2 regions of the Pseudomaricurvus sp. ABR4_320 genome follow, and region 1 is predicted to be linked to the other one. Evidence: riboswitches for the same ligand, from Rfam matches in the RefSeq annotation. Region 1 holds a riboswitch; the other holds the start of a gene.
What was found. Region 1 has a riboswitch for cobalamin ahead of ACXAFR_RS11910 (cobaltochelatase subunit CobN). Riboswitches for the same ligand answer to the same signal wherever they lie in the genome.
Positions count from the first base shown of each region.

Region 2: linked by a shared signal. The riboswitch ahead of ACXAFR_RS12670 (TonB-dependent receptor domain-containing protein) and the one ahead of ACXAFR_RS11910 (cobaltochelatase subunit CobN) in region 1 are both predicted to bind cobalamin.

Region 1 is NZ_JBSWVF010000005.1:89,957-97,770, reverse strand. Features, by position in the region: gene ACXAFR_RS11915 (hypothetical protein) at 68-436, opposite strand; cobalamin riboswitch at 557-842, shown strand; gene ACXAFR_RS11910 (cobaltochelatase subunit CobN) at 916-5,463, shown strand; gene ACXAFR_RS11905 (MotA/TolQ/ExbB proton channel family protein) at 5,528-5,971, shown strand; gene ACXAFR_RS11900 (DUF2149 domain-containing protein) at 5,971-6,270, shown strand; gene ACXAFR_RS11895 (mechanosensitive ion channel family protein) at 6,352-7,677, opposite strand.
Region 2 is NZ_JBSWVF010000005.1:261,168-268,981, forward strand. Features, by position in the region: gene ACXAFR_RS12645 (cobalamin-binding protein) at 1-572, opposite strand, end outside; gene ACXAFR_RS12650 (threonine-phosphate decarboxylase) at 565-1,608, opposite strand; gene cbiB (adenosylcobinamide-phosphate synthase CbiB) at 1,671-2,657, opposite strand; gene ACXAFR_RS12660 (heme ABC transporter ATP-binding protein) at 2,657-3,427, opposite strand; gene ACXAFR_RS12665 (FecCD family ABC transporter permease) at 3,427-4,440, opposite strand; gene ACXAFR_RS12670 (TonB-dependent receptor domain-containing protein) at 4,472-6,325, opposite strand; cobalamin riboswitch at 6,509-6,689, opposite strand; gene ACXAFR_RS12675 (PilZ domain-containing protein) at 6,803-7,192, shown strand; gene ACXAFR_RS12680 (PilZ domain-containing protein) at 7,203-7,529, shown strand; gene radA (DNA repair protein RadA) at 7,566-7,814, opposite strand, start outside.

The sequences.
Region 1 (7,814 bases):
AGAAGGCGCTTGCGGCCTGAGTCTGTTGGGGGAATAGGTTCGTATCAGTCGCTCACTGTCGATGTTTCTATTGCCTGAGGCTGTGGCCGGTATAGCTACAGGTCACGGCAAGTTCATGCAAAAGCTCTCGTATCAGTGAATCGGCGTCAGCCCCTTCGGTGGCGCGTCGCAGTGCACATAAGGGCCTGTGTATGTTGTCCAGACAAAGGCAGCGCCATTGGGAAGGCAATAATTCGTCGGCAACCACATCCAGCATGAGTTGAAATTGGTGGATGTGGGATTGCCGACGGGTGGTAGGATCAGCTTTACGAACACGCTCGTTTTCCGTTGAGAGCCACTTTCCCAGCAGGTGCGGGTTGTCCGGTTCCTCGGCGTTGCGAACCATGGTTCTTAGTACGTTTAACGACGTAGCCTGGTGCTGATTTGGTATGGTCATCTCTCTGAGCTTGGCTGTCTGTGGGTATGACAATGCTAATGATAAGAATTATCATTAGCATTGTAAATGGGTTGTTTGCGCCAAATAGTGCTGGCGTATTTGACTCAGGCAATCTGGCGGGTATTATCGTGCGCTTCAGGTGTCTGCATGACCTCACGTTTTGCAGATGAAACGGGAAGCAGGTGATTTCGCTTAATGTGATGATTCCTGCGCTGCCCCCGCAACGGTAAATCAGTGTCTCTCACGCGCTATCGCCCTGATGGTCGCAACCACTGTGTCAAAAAATGGCATGGGAAGGTCGAGAGAAAAATGCGGTAACTATCCCCAACGCTTGCTGTTGTCAGCGATTTTGGATTTCTTACAGCTCGCTGTCAGCCCGGAGACCGGCCTGTCATTGATGAAATTACCCGACGGGGTGTCAGGTTTTTTCTAAGGTGCAGTTAACTGCGCACGACCCATAGACTTACAGAGTTTCTCTCATGCTGCCTGATTTGCTCCGGGCCAGTCGCGCTCGGCCTTCGTCTGCCTGCCGCTGGCTAGTCATCGCTTTTATCGTATGTTTTTCTCATTTTGCCGACGCGCGCCAGACGCTGGTTGTGGTGTCTGATCGGTCTTTGGCTCCGATCGTCGCCGGTGCGCATCGCGTCATAGATGGCTCAGCGGATATACAGTTTCAAATTCGCAGTGTGACTCAGTTGCAGCTGATGGCACAGAGTGAATTTCAGCAGTTGCTGGATACCAGTGACACAGTCGCGTTTTTCGGCGTCTTCGGTGAGCCCATCGAGCGTTTGCTGCAGATGCGTTATCCCGAAAAACAGTACCGTGTCGTTTTGCACAGCGATCACCGATTGGATCGGCTCTCGACGGATTCGCAAGGCAAGTCGTATCCGAATGGCTTGCCAGAAGCTCTCATCAGTGAGTCCTCCGATGTCGGGAATCCAGACAGACTCGCTGCGGTGGTAGCTGAATGGCCGGAATACCGCGATTGGCTGCGGTTGCGCGCCTATTGGCTTAACCGCAATGTCGCCAATGTCGAGCGCATGCTGTCTGTATTATCGGGCGTAGAGAATGTCGCACCACCGGAAGACGTGGCGCCATTGCGATTTGCGCTGCATAGCAATGGTCAGGAAACCTGGCTCTCTCAATCGGATTTGCTCAATGAGTTACAGGACGCCGAGTCGATTGTCTGGATTGTCGATCACAACACCGGCGATCTCGGTGGGGAATGGGCGCTGCACCGAGCTTACTGCCAACAGTTAAGCGGTGCCTGTGTCTCCGTCATGGCCGACTGGGGGGCGCCGAGCGTTAAAGCGATTGACAGCATTCTGTCAATTATGAGCGAGCCGACATTGCAGGAGCGACCGACGGCGGTGGTTGCATTGCAGGACTTTGTCATCGGTGGTGGCGACGGCCGCGAAGCGGTGAAAGGGCAATTTGAAGAGTTGGGCGTTCCGATCATCAAGGGCATTCGTTTGGATAAATGGAGTCTGGCAGACTATCAGTTATCGACGGAGGGCATGCCGAAAGACAGTGTGCATTACCGGGTTGCCATGCCCGAATTGCAGGGCGTCAGCCAACCGCAAGTGGTGGCGCTCAGTTCGGAAGATGAGATAGATCGTGAAACTGGAGCCGCATTGCATGTCAGCACGCCGCAAACGGCAGAAGTGCAACGTCAAGTTAAGCGTATCGAGCGCTGGCTAGCGCTGCAGAAGAAAGACAATGCCGACAAGCGGGTCGCCATTGTTTATTACAATCATCCTCCCGGTAGACACAACATCGGTGCCGATAATCTGAATGTTCCCGACAGCCTGCTGGAAATTTTACAGGCGATGCAGAAAGCGGGCTATAAAACAGGAGAGCTGCCGAAAACGTCTGCAGAGTTGCTCGAACTTTTGCAGGCAAAAGGCGTAAATCTCCCGGAAGATTCGACCGCACTGGCAGATATGGCTGAGTCAGGCACCGGTATTGCTGCCGCGGACTATCAAGCTTGGTTTGACGAATTGCCCGCTGCCGTTCAGGCGGAAATGGAAAACGGGCCGCTCGGTGCGCTCGAAGTCAAGCTGGAGGCAGCGGTGGCTTCATTGACGGATGTAACGTCGGTGCAGGATCGCCAAAGCCGCGTCGAACATCTGCAACACTTTTCAGAAAATACCATCGCGGATTTACATCACGCTGTCGATGGCCTGCGCCATGAGGGACGCGAGCGAGCGCTCGATCTTCTCGATCAGTTGGAACACAGTTACACAGAAGAGCTGCACAAGGTTGCATTGGGAGAGACCGCAGATTGGTCTCACGCCCGGGCGTTAAGTGATGCGCTGTTGGCGATGCAGATCGAAGGTATTCGCGGCTGGGGCGCGCCTCCAGGGCGGGTAATGGTCTGGGATAACAAACTGCTGATTCCCGGGCTGACGTTCGGCAACGTGTTTATCGGTCCTCAACCGCCTCGTGGCTGGGAAATTAACGAAGAGCTGTTGCACGCAAACCTGTCATTTCCGCCGCCGCACCAGTATCTGGCCTTCTATCAATATATTCAGTCGATTTTCAAAGCCGATGCGGTGGTTCATCTGGGACGACACTCCACCTACGAATTCCTTCCCAAGCGCAGTGTTGGCCTTTCCGAAGAAGACTATCCGAGCATTGTCGCGGGAGATCTTCCGGGGGTTTATCCCTACATCGTCGACGGTGTGGGTGAGGGGACCGCAGCCAAACGTCGTGGTTTGGCGGTGATGGTTGATCACCTAACGCCGCCGCTTGCCGCCACGGAAATCTACGACAACCTGCTGCAACTGCGGCAGCTGATCGAAAGCGCTGAGGCAGCAACCGATCCATCAACGCGGGAGCGAGCCATCGAATCCCTGCGGCGTGCCATTGACGATCTGGATTTGCGCGATGAGCTGGTGGCCAGTATGGATGAGGAGCTGACCGTACGCGGCGTCGGCTTCGATGCCATTGATGACGAATTTCTTCTCCATGAAACCGGCCACTATCTCACTAAATTGCAAGAGAGCTTTATGCCGTTGGGGCTACACACCTTTGGTCGCGATTGGGATGAGGCCGCGCTGCAGACCATGCTGGCGTCAATGGCCCAGGGCAGTGATCCAGATGCGGATGAATTGGCCCTGTGGCGAACTCATCTGGCACAGTCGCCATCCCAGGAAATGACGGCCTTGCTGGCTGGCCTGGAGGGTCGCTTCGTTGCCCCCGGCAAAGGTAACGATCCGATCCGTACGCCGGAAGCCCTGCCCACCGGGCGCAACTTTCATTCTCTGGATGGCAGCTTGCTGCCTACGCGAGTGGGTTACGACATTGGCAGTCAACTGGCGGAAGCTGTTCTTGAAAAACATATTGAGACAGAAACGGATGGGGGTAAACAGGCGGTGATTTTGTGGGCTTCCGATGCGGTTAGGGACGAAGGCGCGATGATCGCCTTTGGCATGCGGCTGTTGGGGGTGCGTCCGGTCTGGAATAGCCGTGGCATTATCAAGGGTTTAGAGCGCCTGCCCCTGGACGACACGCAACCTCGGCGATTGGACGTGCTCTTTAACACCTCGGGCCTGTTTCGCGATCTCTACGGCTCTCATTTGGTGTTGCTGGATAAGGCCAGCTTACTGGCACTGGACGCCAGTGCGGATGTCATCAAACGCGATTATCCCGCGCTATTTGTTCCACTGGAAGCCGCTCTGCGACCTTTAGACGGTGAGCGTCTCGGAGGCGAGGAATCCTTGGACAGTAACCGGGTCGCTGCCAACTGGGTGGCAGAGGCCAGCCGACGTCTCGCCGAACAGCCAGAAATGAATGCCGAAGAACTGGGGCGTGAGTCCAGTCTGCGGGTATTCGGGATAGCTCCGGGCAGCTACGGCGCGGGTATAAATCGCATGGCAGAACGCTCCAGCAGTTGGGATCAGCGCGACGAACTGTCCGATGTGTTTATTCAACGTATGGGACATGTCTTCGGCAGTGGCCTGTCGGGTGAACCGAGTCAGGCGTTATTTCGCGAACAGCTCGCGGGTGTAACGGATACCTACTTGGGCCGTGCAAGCCACCTCTATGGTCTTATGGATAACAACGACGCCTTTGATTATTTGGGTGGCTTAAATATGGCCGTCGAATCTGTGTCCGGTAAGCAGCCTCAAAGCTCAGTGATTAATCACGCCGATAATGCCAATCTTCGTATCGATCAATTACCGGATGCCTTGTTGCGTGAACTGCGCAGTCGCTACCTCAATCCCCAGTGGATCAAACCGCTGATGGAAGAGGGTTATGCCGGTGCACGAACCATGGGCAGCGAATTTATGGAGTACCTGTGGGGCTGGCAGGTGACCAGTCCGCACATCATCAATGATCGCGTCTGGGAAGAAGTGAAGTCGGTCTACGTTGATGATTCTTTGGATCTTGGACTGGATGAATTCCTGAGCGAGGATTACCAGCAGCAGGTACAAACCAATATGCTGGCGATTATGTTGGTTGCCATTGACAAGGGGTTCTGGGACGCCGACGAGGAAACTGTTCAGCAGTTATCTCAACAGTTTGCGGACAACATACTGACGGCCGGTATCCCGGGCAGTGGCCACACCCACGCGGATCATCCAATGTACGAATTGGTCAAAGCCAATGTGGATGCGGAGACGGCAACAGCACTGGCGGCTGTATTGGCTCAAGCGCGCTTGCCGGAGTCTCCCGTTGACGATGCGCCAAGCCATATTCAGGAGCTCAACGCAGAGGCCGTAAAACCCGAGAGCCAACCGGCAGATTTGACCGCAGAGCCTTCAGCTCAAGGTGTATCTGGTAAAGAGCCATCAGCGGAAGCGGTATCTGGTAAAGAGCCTTCAGCGCAAGGGGCATCCGGAAAAGAGCCTTCAGCCCAAGAGACGTCTGTTGCAGAGCCATCAGAGGAAAAAAACACCCGTTCGGAAGAAAATTCAGACGATAACTCGGCCGCGGATTCCCAGCCGATGCTCTGGTTTTTGGGCTGTGTTTTGGTGGCGTTATTGGCCTTCGGATTTTGGCGTGGGCGCCGAGCCACTTGACGATCTGCCGGGGCGAATGATGGAGAAGCAATGAAAACGCATGTAAGGAATAAGAGGGTAATCTATGCTGCTCAGTAGTTATTCTGCGGATCTGCTGCATCGGATTACCAGTGTGCTGCTGGAGCCGGTGATTTGGGTTTTGGTGGGGCTGTTGATTCTGGCTGTATGGGAAATTGGTGTTGCCTGCGGAGAGCGGTGGGGAGGCATTCAACGTTTGCAAAATCGTCAACGTTTGATGGCGGTGGGCAAGCAACGTATTGAGCGGGCAGACTTTATTACCCGACTTGCGCCTATGTTTGGTTTGATGGGAACGTTGATTCCCTTGGGGCCAGGATTGGCTGCTTTAGGTCAGGGAGAGTTGCAGATATTGACCACCGCGATGACAGTCGCCTTTGATACCACCGTGGTGGGATTGTTGGCTGGTATGGTGGGATTTGTTATCGGCCGCTTGCGACGGCGTTGGTACGATGCGGCGATTGATGCGTTGCCGAACGAGGAGACGCGTTGATGGATCGTTGGCGTCGCAGTGAATTTCTCGAGAGTGATGAAGAGCCGTTGGGGCCACTGGCGAATCTGGTCGATCTGGTGTTGGTGTTTGCCTGTGGTCTAATTGCGGCTTTGGTGGCTTTCAGTTCCGATTTGCAAAGCCATTTTTCGCAAGCTCCCCAGGAGGTCTCTTCCGGCAAAGAGTTGCCGAGCGTTCCTGACAGCTTGCAAAGCCAGTTGCAGAATGGACAGGGATACGAGCCAGTCGGGCAGGTTTATCGGGATCCGGAAACCGGCAAGTTGATTTTAATCGGCCAGTGAGCCGTTGTTCGAGATCGCGGGTATGGCGAGCGTTTAATCCTGCCTCTGTCATACCCGAATCCTACATTTGCGCTGCCTGTCTTATATTTTGGCTTCCTGGGGGACATCCTCTTCGGACAACATCCTGACTTCCCGCTGGGGGAAGGGGATCTCGATACCATTGTCCTGCAGGGTTTCGAGAATAATCAGCAGCAGGTCGCCTCCGACACGATTTTTACCGTCGTCGATGCCTTCCATCCAGAATTCCACAAACATATTGATGCCGGAATCGCCAAAGCTGTCAATCTCGCAATCGGGTCTCTCCTCGACGGGAACCGTTTCGCCACTTAACACCTGCGGATGAGCCGCCACCGCGGCTTTCACCAGTTCGACCATTTCTCGAACGTTGGTTTTATAGGCGACAGAAAAATCGACCCGGTAACGCTGTTTTTTGTTTTTGTGGGTCCAATTGGTGAAGGTTTCACTGATGAATTTTTCGTTTGGAACGACGATGTCTTTCCCGTCGAAAGTTTCCAGAGTTGTTGAACGCATATTGAGTTGGGTGACGATGCCCGTGCGACCATCGTCGAGTTCGACATAATCCCCAACCGCAACAGACCGATCCAGCAAAATAATAATGCCGGAGATAAAATTCGAGGCAATGGCCTGTAGGCCGAAGCCGAGTCCAACCCCCACGGCGCCGCCAAATACCGCCAGCGCTGTAAGGTTGATCCCCAACACCTGCAGCATCAAGAGACCGATCAGGACAAAAATACCAATCTCGAAAAGTTTGGCGAGCACTTCACGTGTGCGTAAATCCAGGGATTCCTGGCGTCGAATAATGGTTTGGCCGGTTGAGTTGGAGACGCGTCCGAGCCAGAACAGCAGTGAACCAAAGATGATGAGGCGGGTGATGCCATACCCCGACAGGCGAATGTTGCCAATCTGAATCGCCATGGAGTCCAACACGGCAATCACGTTGTCGAGAAGGCCGATCAAATGTAAAAACAGCAGTGGCGTACCGATCCAGTGAAACCAATTGGCGACCAATCGATTGGTGATGGCCAGTTTCACAAAATTGTGAAACAGCAGCAAAATGGCGACCGCAAAAGCGGTTTTAATCACCCAGTCGTCATCCATGGCCCACTGGCTGAATTCAATAGCGAAACGCAACAGCATAATGGCAAACAGAGGGAAGAGCAGTTTGCCACAGCGATACAAGAAGTTTATGACGGGATAACCCGCTGGGTTGGCCGGTGGTTTTCGTAAAAACGGCAACAACTGTCGCACTCGCCCGGTTAAGACATAGGCGACAACGTAGATAACAAGTATCAGGCCAATTTCGGCATAGGTTTCCGGTCGTGTCAGAGAGTCGAGAACTTGATCACGCCAGTGGTTTAAGGCAGTCAGGAAGGTTTCGGCTGTCACTTAGTATCCCTGGTTCATTTTTTTGATGGTTGAGAGTCCTCTGAGTGAGTGCAAGCTTCGGCGGAAAGAGCACACGATCAAGAGGTGGGCCTTTATACGGTCGCTGACGCCAAAAAGAGGCGTTCTTTCCGTCAATT
Region 2 (7,814 bases), 170 kb from region 1:
AAAACAGATAAGGGTTCAGCGCCATCATAGGTTCGCCGCAAGTCTTCGAGACCGGCCGTAAACGCCTCAGCACTGGCGTCTGCCTCGGTCCCTGCGGTCAGCTGCCCCACCCGGCGCACAGCGTTGGCGATACCTTCCAGGGAACGAATTTCACTGACGTATACTGGCAGCCCCAACGCCCTGAGAGGTGCTATCCGATCGACGCCATTACCCGATCCCCAAGCGAGAATTAAATCCGGTTGCAATCTCAGAATGGCTTCAGCACTGAAGCTACGATAGCTACCGACCTCCGGCAGCTCGCTGGCTTCTTCAGGGAAGTCACTGTAGCTGACCACGCCGACAAGATGGTCACCACTGCCAGCGGCGTAGACAATCTCAACCAAGTGCGGCGCCAGGGCGACAATGCGACTCGCGGGTTTTTCCAGCACCACCTCATTGCCCAAATCGTCAGTGACGCGAATCTCAGCCCAGCTTGAGAAAGACAGTGTTAGCAGAATAGACAATAACCCCCAAATCCATGTGGAGCGGTATTTCGGTACGGGTTTGCGCTGCCAAAACTTCAACCTACCCACAAGCGCGCTCCCCCGTAATCAATGTTTCCGCTACGCTATCCAAAGCCTCGGTTAATCTGGGTAACTGAATGTCATCAGGTAATCCAAAGCGGGCATAACTGATGTCGTCGATCGGTTCAAAGAATCGGATCCATATCCCCCGTTCGGCCAAAAGATGACGCAGTTGGCGCAACACCTCAGGCTCGCCTTTGACCGACACAAACATTGGGCCAGGCAACCAATCTAAGTTCAAAACGGCCAACCGAGTTTGCAACAATTCGATCAACGTATCGCGACGTGAGGCAATGCGGTGCTTCTGTTTTTCCTGCCAGACACTGTCCGCCAGCAACTGACGCCCCAACCATTGGGCCGGCCCCGACACCTCCCACAGAATCTGATGCTGACGAAAATCCGATAATGTGACATTGTCTGCCAGCAAAAAGCCGAGTCGCAGCCCGGCCATTCCAAAAAACTTTCCAACCGATTTATAGACAATCCGGGACCCAAGCGGTGATGCAGTCGCCAGCTCCTCGGGATCTACATCGGCAAAGGCTTCATCGATAATCAGCCGCCCATAGGATTTCGCCAAGTGCCGCTCCCAGCGCTGCAAGCAGGATTGACTAAAAGCAACGCCAGTAGGATTGTTTGGATTGATCACGAGCAAATAATGCAAACCGGATTGCAGTAGTTGTTCGATGTCATCTTCATGATGGTAATAAACAATGTCGTGACCAGCAGCAATCCAGCAACGAGCATGTTCGCCATAGCCCCAGCGCGGTAGCGCCACCCGTCCTCGCGGCAAACACAACGGCAACAAGGTAATGGCAACCTGAGAACCGGCCACCGCCAGCAGACGATCTGCGGGCCACCCATAATAGTCAGCAGCCGCCTGTCGTAATAGCGCGTCCTGATCTGGCAGATCTCGCCAGACGGACGTGGGAATCTCTGCAACGGGCCAACTCCAGGGAGCAATCCCCGTTGAAAGATCTAACCAGTCTCCTGTAACCGCTGGGTAGTCTGCGCGTACGCGGGCCAACTGCCCGCCATGGTTGAGCATCTCACGTCCTTATTACATCTTATGTTTTTCTTTTTGATTTTGTCGGTGTGTTGCTGTGATGGCTAAGTGATAACAACCACACCGGCACAGAGCAACCACACCAACAGAGTTCGGTCCAATAATCTCAAAGATCGTAGCAAATCGCTAACCTCGGGCTTTGGCCCCTGCCCCATCACCGGACCTGGTCGAAATTGCCCGTGATAGCTTGCCCCCCCCCCAAGAGTCACCCCCAAACTGCCTGCGCCACTGCACATAACGGGACCGCCATTGGGGCTGGAGCAGCTGCGGGCCTGATGTCGCCAACAGAATAACGCTGAGCGAGTATTGCCCAGCAGTGCATATGCCAGCGCGGTTAACCTCGCTGGAATGACATTCAAAACATCATCAGCGCGTGCACTCCAGCAACCAAAATCTTGCCACCGCTCTGTCCGATATCCCCACATGGCATCGAGAGTGTTCGCACAACGATAGAGAACCAGTGCCGCCGGCCCCGCAACAAAAAACCAAAACAGCGGCGCAAACACGGCGTCGCTGCCATTTTCTAACGCCGACTCCACACCAGCCTTGCACACCTGATCTGTTGTCAGGTTCTGGGTATCGCGACTGACGATACGCCCCACGGCAAGTCGAGCCTCCGGCAAATCATCGTTTTGCAAGGGTTCCGCAACGGCAATAATGTGTTCTTTTAGGCTCTGTAATCCAATACAGAGATACACCAAAAGCGCGCACATCCCGAATTGAAATGCCAAAGCCAGCAGGCTGGATTGGGGACTCCAGCAATTTTGGAGAAAGATAACGCCCACAGGCAGAGGTAGCACCAGCAGCAGCCAAGCGAAAAATCCCCTCACCCTGAGATCAACGCCAGACAGTGATGGGCGAACCTGTTGGGGCTCCGTCACGGGATGCAGCTTCGCGACCAAATGCTGTGCCACCAGGCCAAATCCAACCAGAGGATGCCAGCGACGCGGCTCACCAAGCCAGCGATCGAGCAAGGCGCCCATCAGCGCAGCCGACAATAACAGCCAGCCCTGCTCTCCCCACAAGACCATCAACTGGCCAACCAAAGTCGACCGGTTTCTGGATCACGCAACCGCCGAAACGTCACTTGAAAAACGTCTTCCACCTGCGGAGAATCCAAAACCTCTTCGACGCCGCCCTGAATTAAAACGCTGCCACAGCGTAATAACACCAGTCGCTCCGCACAGGCTGCCGCCAAATTTAAATCGTGAACCGCCATCACAATCGCGCAGCCATCAGCGGCCATCTTTCGCAGCTGAGTTACGAGAAGCTGTTGATGCAGATAATCCAGCGCCGAGGTTGGCTCATCGAGAATTAATAGGCGGTCACCATCGTCCTGTCGCTGCCATACTTGGGCCATTACCCGGGCGATTTGTACACGCTGCTTCTCGCCACCGGAGAGAAGCGTATAGTACTGCCGACGCAGATAGCTGACATCCATAGCCTCCAGTGCTGCGCTGACGATCTCGCCATCGATCGGCTGCCCCGTAGCATGGGGCATACGCCCCATGGCGACCACTTCTTCTACGGTAAATGCGAAACGCAGATCACTGTGTTGTGGCAACACAGCCAGGTGCCTGGCTCGATCTTCGGATTGATAGGTCGACAGCACGCGCCCATTTAATCGGACCTCGCCTCCATAGTGCTGAAAATCGCCACTGGCGAGCTTCAACAAGGTCGACTTGCCGGAACCGTTCGGGCCTAACAGCGCGCAGATTTCTCCGGGCGCCACCTGCAGCTGAATGTCCCTAAGTACGGCAATATTGCCCAACGTGACGGAAGCTCCAACAATCTCCAGCATCAGAAGTTCCCCAACAGCCGCTGACGACGCAACAGCGATAGAAAGAACGGCGCTCCCAACAGCGAGGTTAAAATGCCGATAGGAATCTCTCCCGGCGCCATCAAATAGCGGGATGCCGCATCGGCCAATACCAACAGCGACGCACCGGCCAATGCGGAACAGGGAATTAAATACCGGTGATCCGGGCCTATCGCCAAGCGCACAATATGGGGAACCACCAGACCGACAAAGGCAATAGTGCCGGCCATCGCCACACACAGTCCGACCACCAGCGCCACCAAAACAATCATCTGCTTTTTCACTTTTGCCACGGGTACGCCGAGGTGTCTGGCTTCGCTCTCGCCCAGCAAAAAAGCGTTCAACGTGCGGGCAAACACCGGGCTTAATAACAGTATGCTGCCTAAGAGCACTGCGGATAATCCAACCTTCTGCCAGGTCGCACCGGCCAAGCTGCCCATTTCCCAAAGGCTGATCTGTCGCAGCATCTGGTTATCTGCAATAAAACTGAAGAATTTATTGAGTGCGGCCGCCAACGAATTGATGGCAATTCCCGCCAGCAGCATTGTGGCAACCGATGTTCCATTGCTGTTGCGGGCGAGCGAGTACACCAAGAGCGTAGCCAGTGCCGCGCCGAAAAAACTGCAGAGAGCAATCAGCGTTGTTCCCAGAAAAAAGCCCCCGGTTAACAACGTTGGCCCCAGCACGATGGCCAGACTGGCCCCTGCCGAGGCGCCTCCAGAGACTCCGATCAATGTTGGATCAGCCAGGGGATTACGAAACAGCCCCTGCATAATGACGCCAGCCATGGCCAGGCTGGCACCGACAAGCGCTGATAACAGAACGCGAGGCAGGCGCAGCTGCTCCAGAATCATACGATCACTCACCCAAGAGCCACTTTCATCGCCACCAAACGGGGTGATGATTTGAGGGCCTAAAACCAGGCCCGCAACGATGGCAATGGGCAACAGAACCATAAGCCCTGTCACCAAACTGGGTGCAGTAATTCTCCTCACTCAGACGCAATCCATTGAATGGATTCTGGCGTTAAAAGCTGAAACGGGCGCCGGCATAAAACGCGGCACCGGAAGTATTGTAATTGGTGATCTCAACATAATTTGCATCGAATAGATTTTCAGCGCGAGCGTAAAACTCAATCGCCGGAGAATAAAACCAGGTAACCGTGGCATCCATGGTTTCATAATCATCCAGGGCAACGCCAGAATTATCGATGCTGTCGTAAGATCCACGCAGATTGCCGTTAATGCGCAATTGCCGATCCCAAACAAACCATTCAGCGCCAACATTAAAGTATTCCCTTGGGCGTCGTGGCCGCTGCTCCCCTTCGGAAGTCTCAGTTTCATTAAAGGTGGCGTTAGCGTACACCTGAAGGTTGTCGGTGAGGGCAGTTTCCATGTTTAACTCAACACCGCGAGATTGGCTCGTTCCCTCGTATTGCAGGTAACCACTGAAACCTTCAACATCAAAAGAGATTTCATCCTCAATTTCCTGCCAAAACAAGACGACTTCAAACTGATGCCGATCGTTCATGATGTATACGATGCCGGCATCAACACCCTGGCTTTTTTCTTCTGCCAACTCGGTTTCTGCCGCCTCTCCAAAGGCATATCCCGAGCGCGTGTTGTACCACTGCTCGTAGAGGCTAGGCGCTCTGAAGCCGGTGCCGTAGCTGGATTTAAGCTTAAGGCGATCGCCGTTTTTTAGGTCCGTAATATGGGCAGCGGTCAAGCGCACACTGGTGTGCTCACCGAAGACATCATTGTCATCGTGACGCACTCCGGTGCTGTAATAAAAATTCTCCCCCAGATGCCCCTGCCATTCAACATAAGCACCGACCTGATCCTGTTCAGTCTCGTTGAGTTCATCGCGCTGCTGTTCGTAATCTGCCCCATAAATCAAGTAGTCGCCACTGTCCAGACGATAGCTACCGAGATAATTGGCCTGATCCAATAACGACAGATACTTGGGCGTCGATGAGCTGAGTTCGCCATCCTGGTAGTAGTGCCTAACGACACGATTACGGGCAACACCCAGCCTGTTGGTGAACTGGCCGCGATCCATATTAAACGCCAAACGGCCAAAGTTCTGATCGAACTCGTCTTCCCGATCCGTCGACGTCGCACCGCTGTCGTATTCGTTTTCCCCTTCCACATGGCGACCCACTGCCCGCAGACTCATGCCCTCGGCCAGCTGTACCGAAACATCACCATGAAACGTTGTGTTTTCGTAGCCATCATCATCCGCGACAATGACATCATCACTGCGGGTGTTATAACCATCGGTGGAAAAATCTGCCGCCGATAGCGAATAGCTGACAGGCCCACTGATACCCCGCGCATTACCGCAAAATTCCGTGGTGCCATAGCGTCCGGTTTCGGCGCTCAGGTCACTGGCAAAACCCGCTTCGGGCGATTTACTGTAGAGATTGACAACGCCACCGGCATCGGCGCCGTACATCATACCCTGGGGGCCGCGCAACACTTCGATGCGCTCCAAACCACAGGTGAGCATATGCTGCAGGCGAGGTGATACCTGCGTCGCACTGGGATCCGACATTTTTACACCGTCGAGATAGACAACGGTACGGTAGTCTTCTTCACCACGAATCCGCAATGACGTTGATTTACCTGCCCCACCGTTGTTGCTGACAGCAATCCCCGGCATGGATCGCATGAGATCTGCCACGTTCAATTGGCCACGGGCTTCGATTTGCTGCTCAGACAAGTCGCTGACCGAGGCACCCAGTCGATAAGCGGGAATGGGCAATCGATGTGCCGATGTCATTACTTCTTCAGAATAGGGTGTTTCGGCAAACGCCGACACAGGAGTCAAAACACCCAATGCCCAACACACGGCCGGCAGGGAAATTCGGTTTATCATGGTAGTCCTCAATCGACTTTGGAATAAACGGAAAGATCCGTCTTCCAGCTAAAGGGGGATTGAGGGAGGGTAAAACGTGGAGTCACCAGAGAGATGAAACAGGCGTATTCACTGCCTATTTTCCACAGATAAAGCCCTCCGCTTCATCGTTGAGCACCTCAGCTTTTGGCATGCCTGGAGCACGAGGCGTATTTCCAACTGGCCGGTGTCGGGCTCTCTTCTTACAACCGCCGGTATGGCGCACAGAAAATTACCGTTGCGGGGGCAGCGCTGGAGTTGCAGGCGGTTGATACCGCACTGGCGCACCAGTCTTCCCGTTTAACCCATCCAAATGAGGATTGGCACCTGTCGAAAGCCGGGAGACTAGCGCCAGCGCATCAAACAGTCAAGAAATGCAGCAGACTGCGAGATGGTTTTCTACACTGAAAAGACCACTGCTCTACCCCGCTGACGTTACTGAGATAGGAGAGATTTCCCATGCATCAGTTCCAGAACCGCCATCAAGATCGCCGTTTGTTCAGCCGCATCGAATTCCACTGCGCCTCAGAGATACGCCGTGGCGGCCAGCGCTGGGCTGGCGAGCTGCAGGACATCTCCCTGGCCAGCCTGCGCATTGGTCAACTCGAAAAGGGAGGCTTGCATCCTGGCGACAGAGTGCTCGCGACCCTGCACCTTTCTTCCGGTTTGGATATCAAGGTGGCCGCCACGCTCAGACGCTGGGACGGCAGTGCCTGGGCCATGGAATACGACTGTCTGGATTTAGACAGCGGCCGCCATTTACGCCGTTTACTGGAATTGAATCTGGGCAACAGTGATCAGATCCTGGAGGAATATCAGGAGATGGCCGTCAAACACCGATTGCATTAAAGGACGGATTTTGCCCAACTCATTTCGTGGTCGCCAAGATCGACGCTGCTTTCCCCGGTGCCCACTCACTCTGCGCGCTAACCTTCTCAGACGCGGCATGCGCTGGCGCTGCCGTGTCGTCGATTTATCCTTTCACGGTGGGCTTGTGGAAATGTCCTCACCCAGCTCCCTACGCCGGGACGAGCCCATCGAACTTGAACTGCTGCTCGCAGAAGGCCCACCACTCCTCCTCAAGGGCCAGGTGTCCCACCGCGAGGGACAAATGATCGGCATTACCTGTCGCGCCATAGACATCGACGACCAGCACCGATTGCGTACTTTGCTGGACGATTTCTGATTCAACACCTTAGACAATTCCAAGCGCCAGCTCACGCTAGTCAGACGAAATCGCATCCAGTGCCTCTTGCAGCGTTTTAACCGCAATTACAGTCAGGCCGGGTAGCGCCTCTCTGGGTTTGTTGGACGCGGGAACGATGGCCGTTTTGAAACCGTGTTTGGCAGCTTCACGCAAGCGCTCTTGGCCGCTGGGTACCGGGCGAATCTCTCCAGACAAACCCACCTCGCCAAAGGCGACCAATTGAGGGTCTAGGGGACGATCACGAAAGCTGGATACCACCGCAAG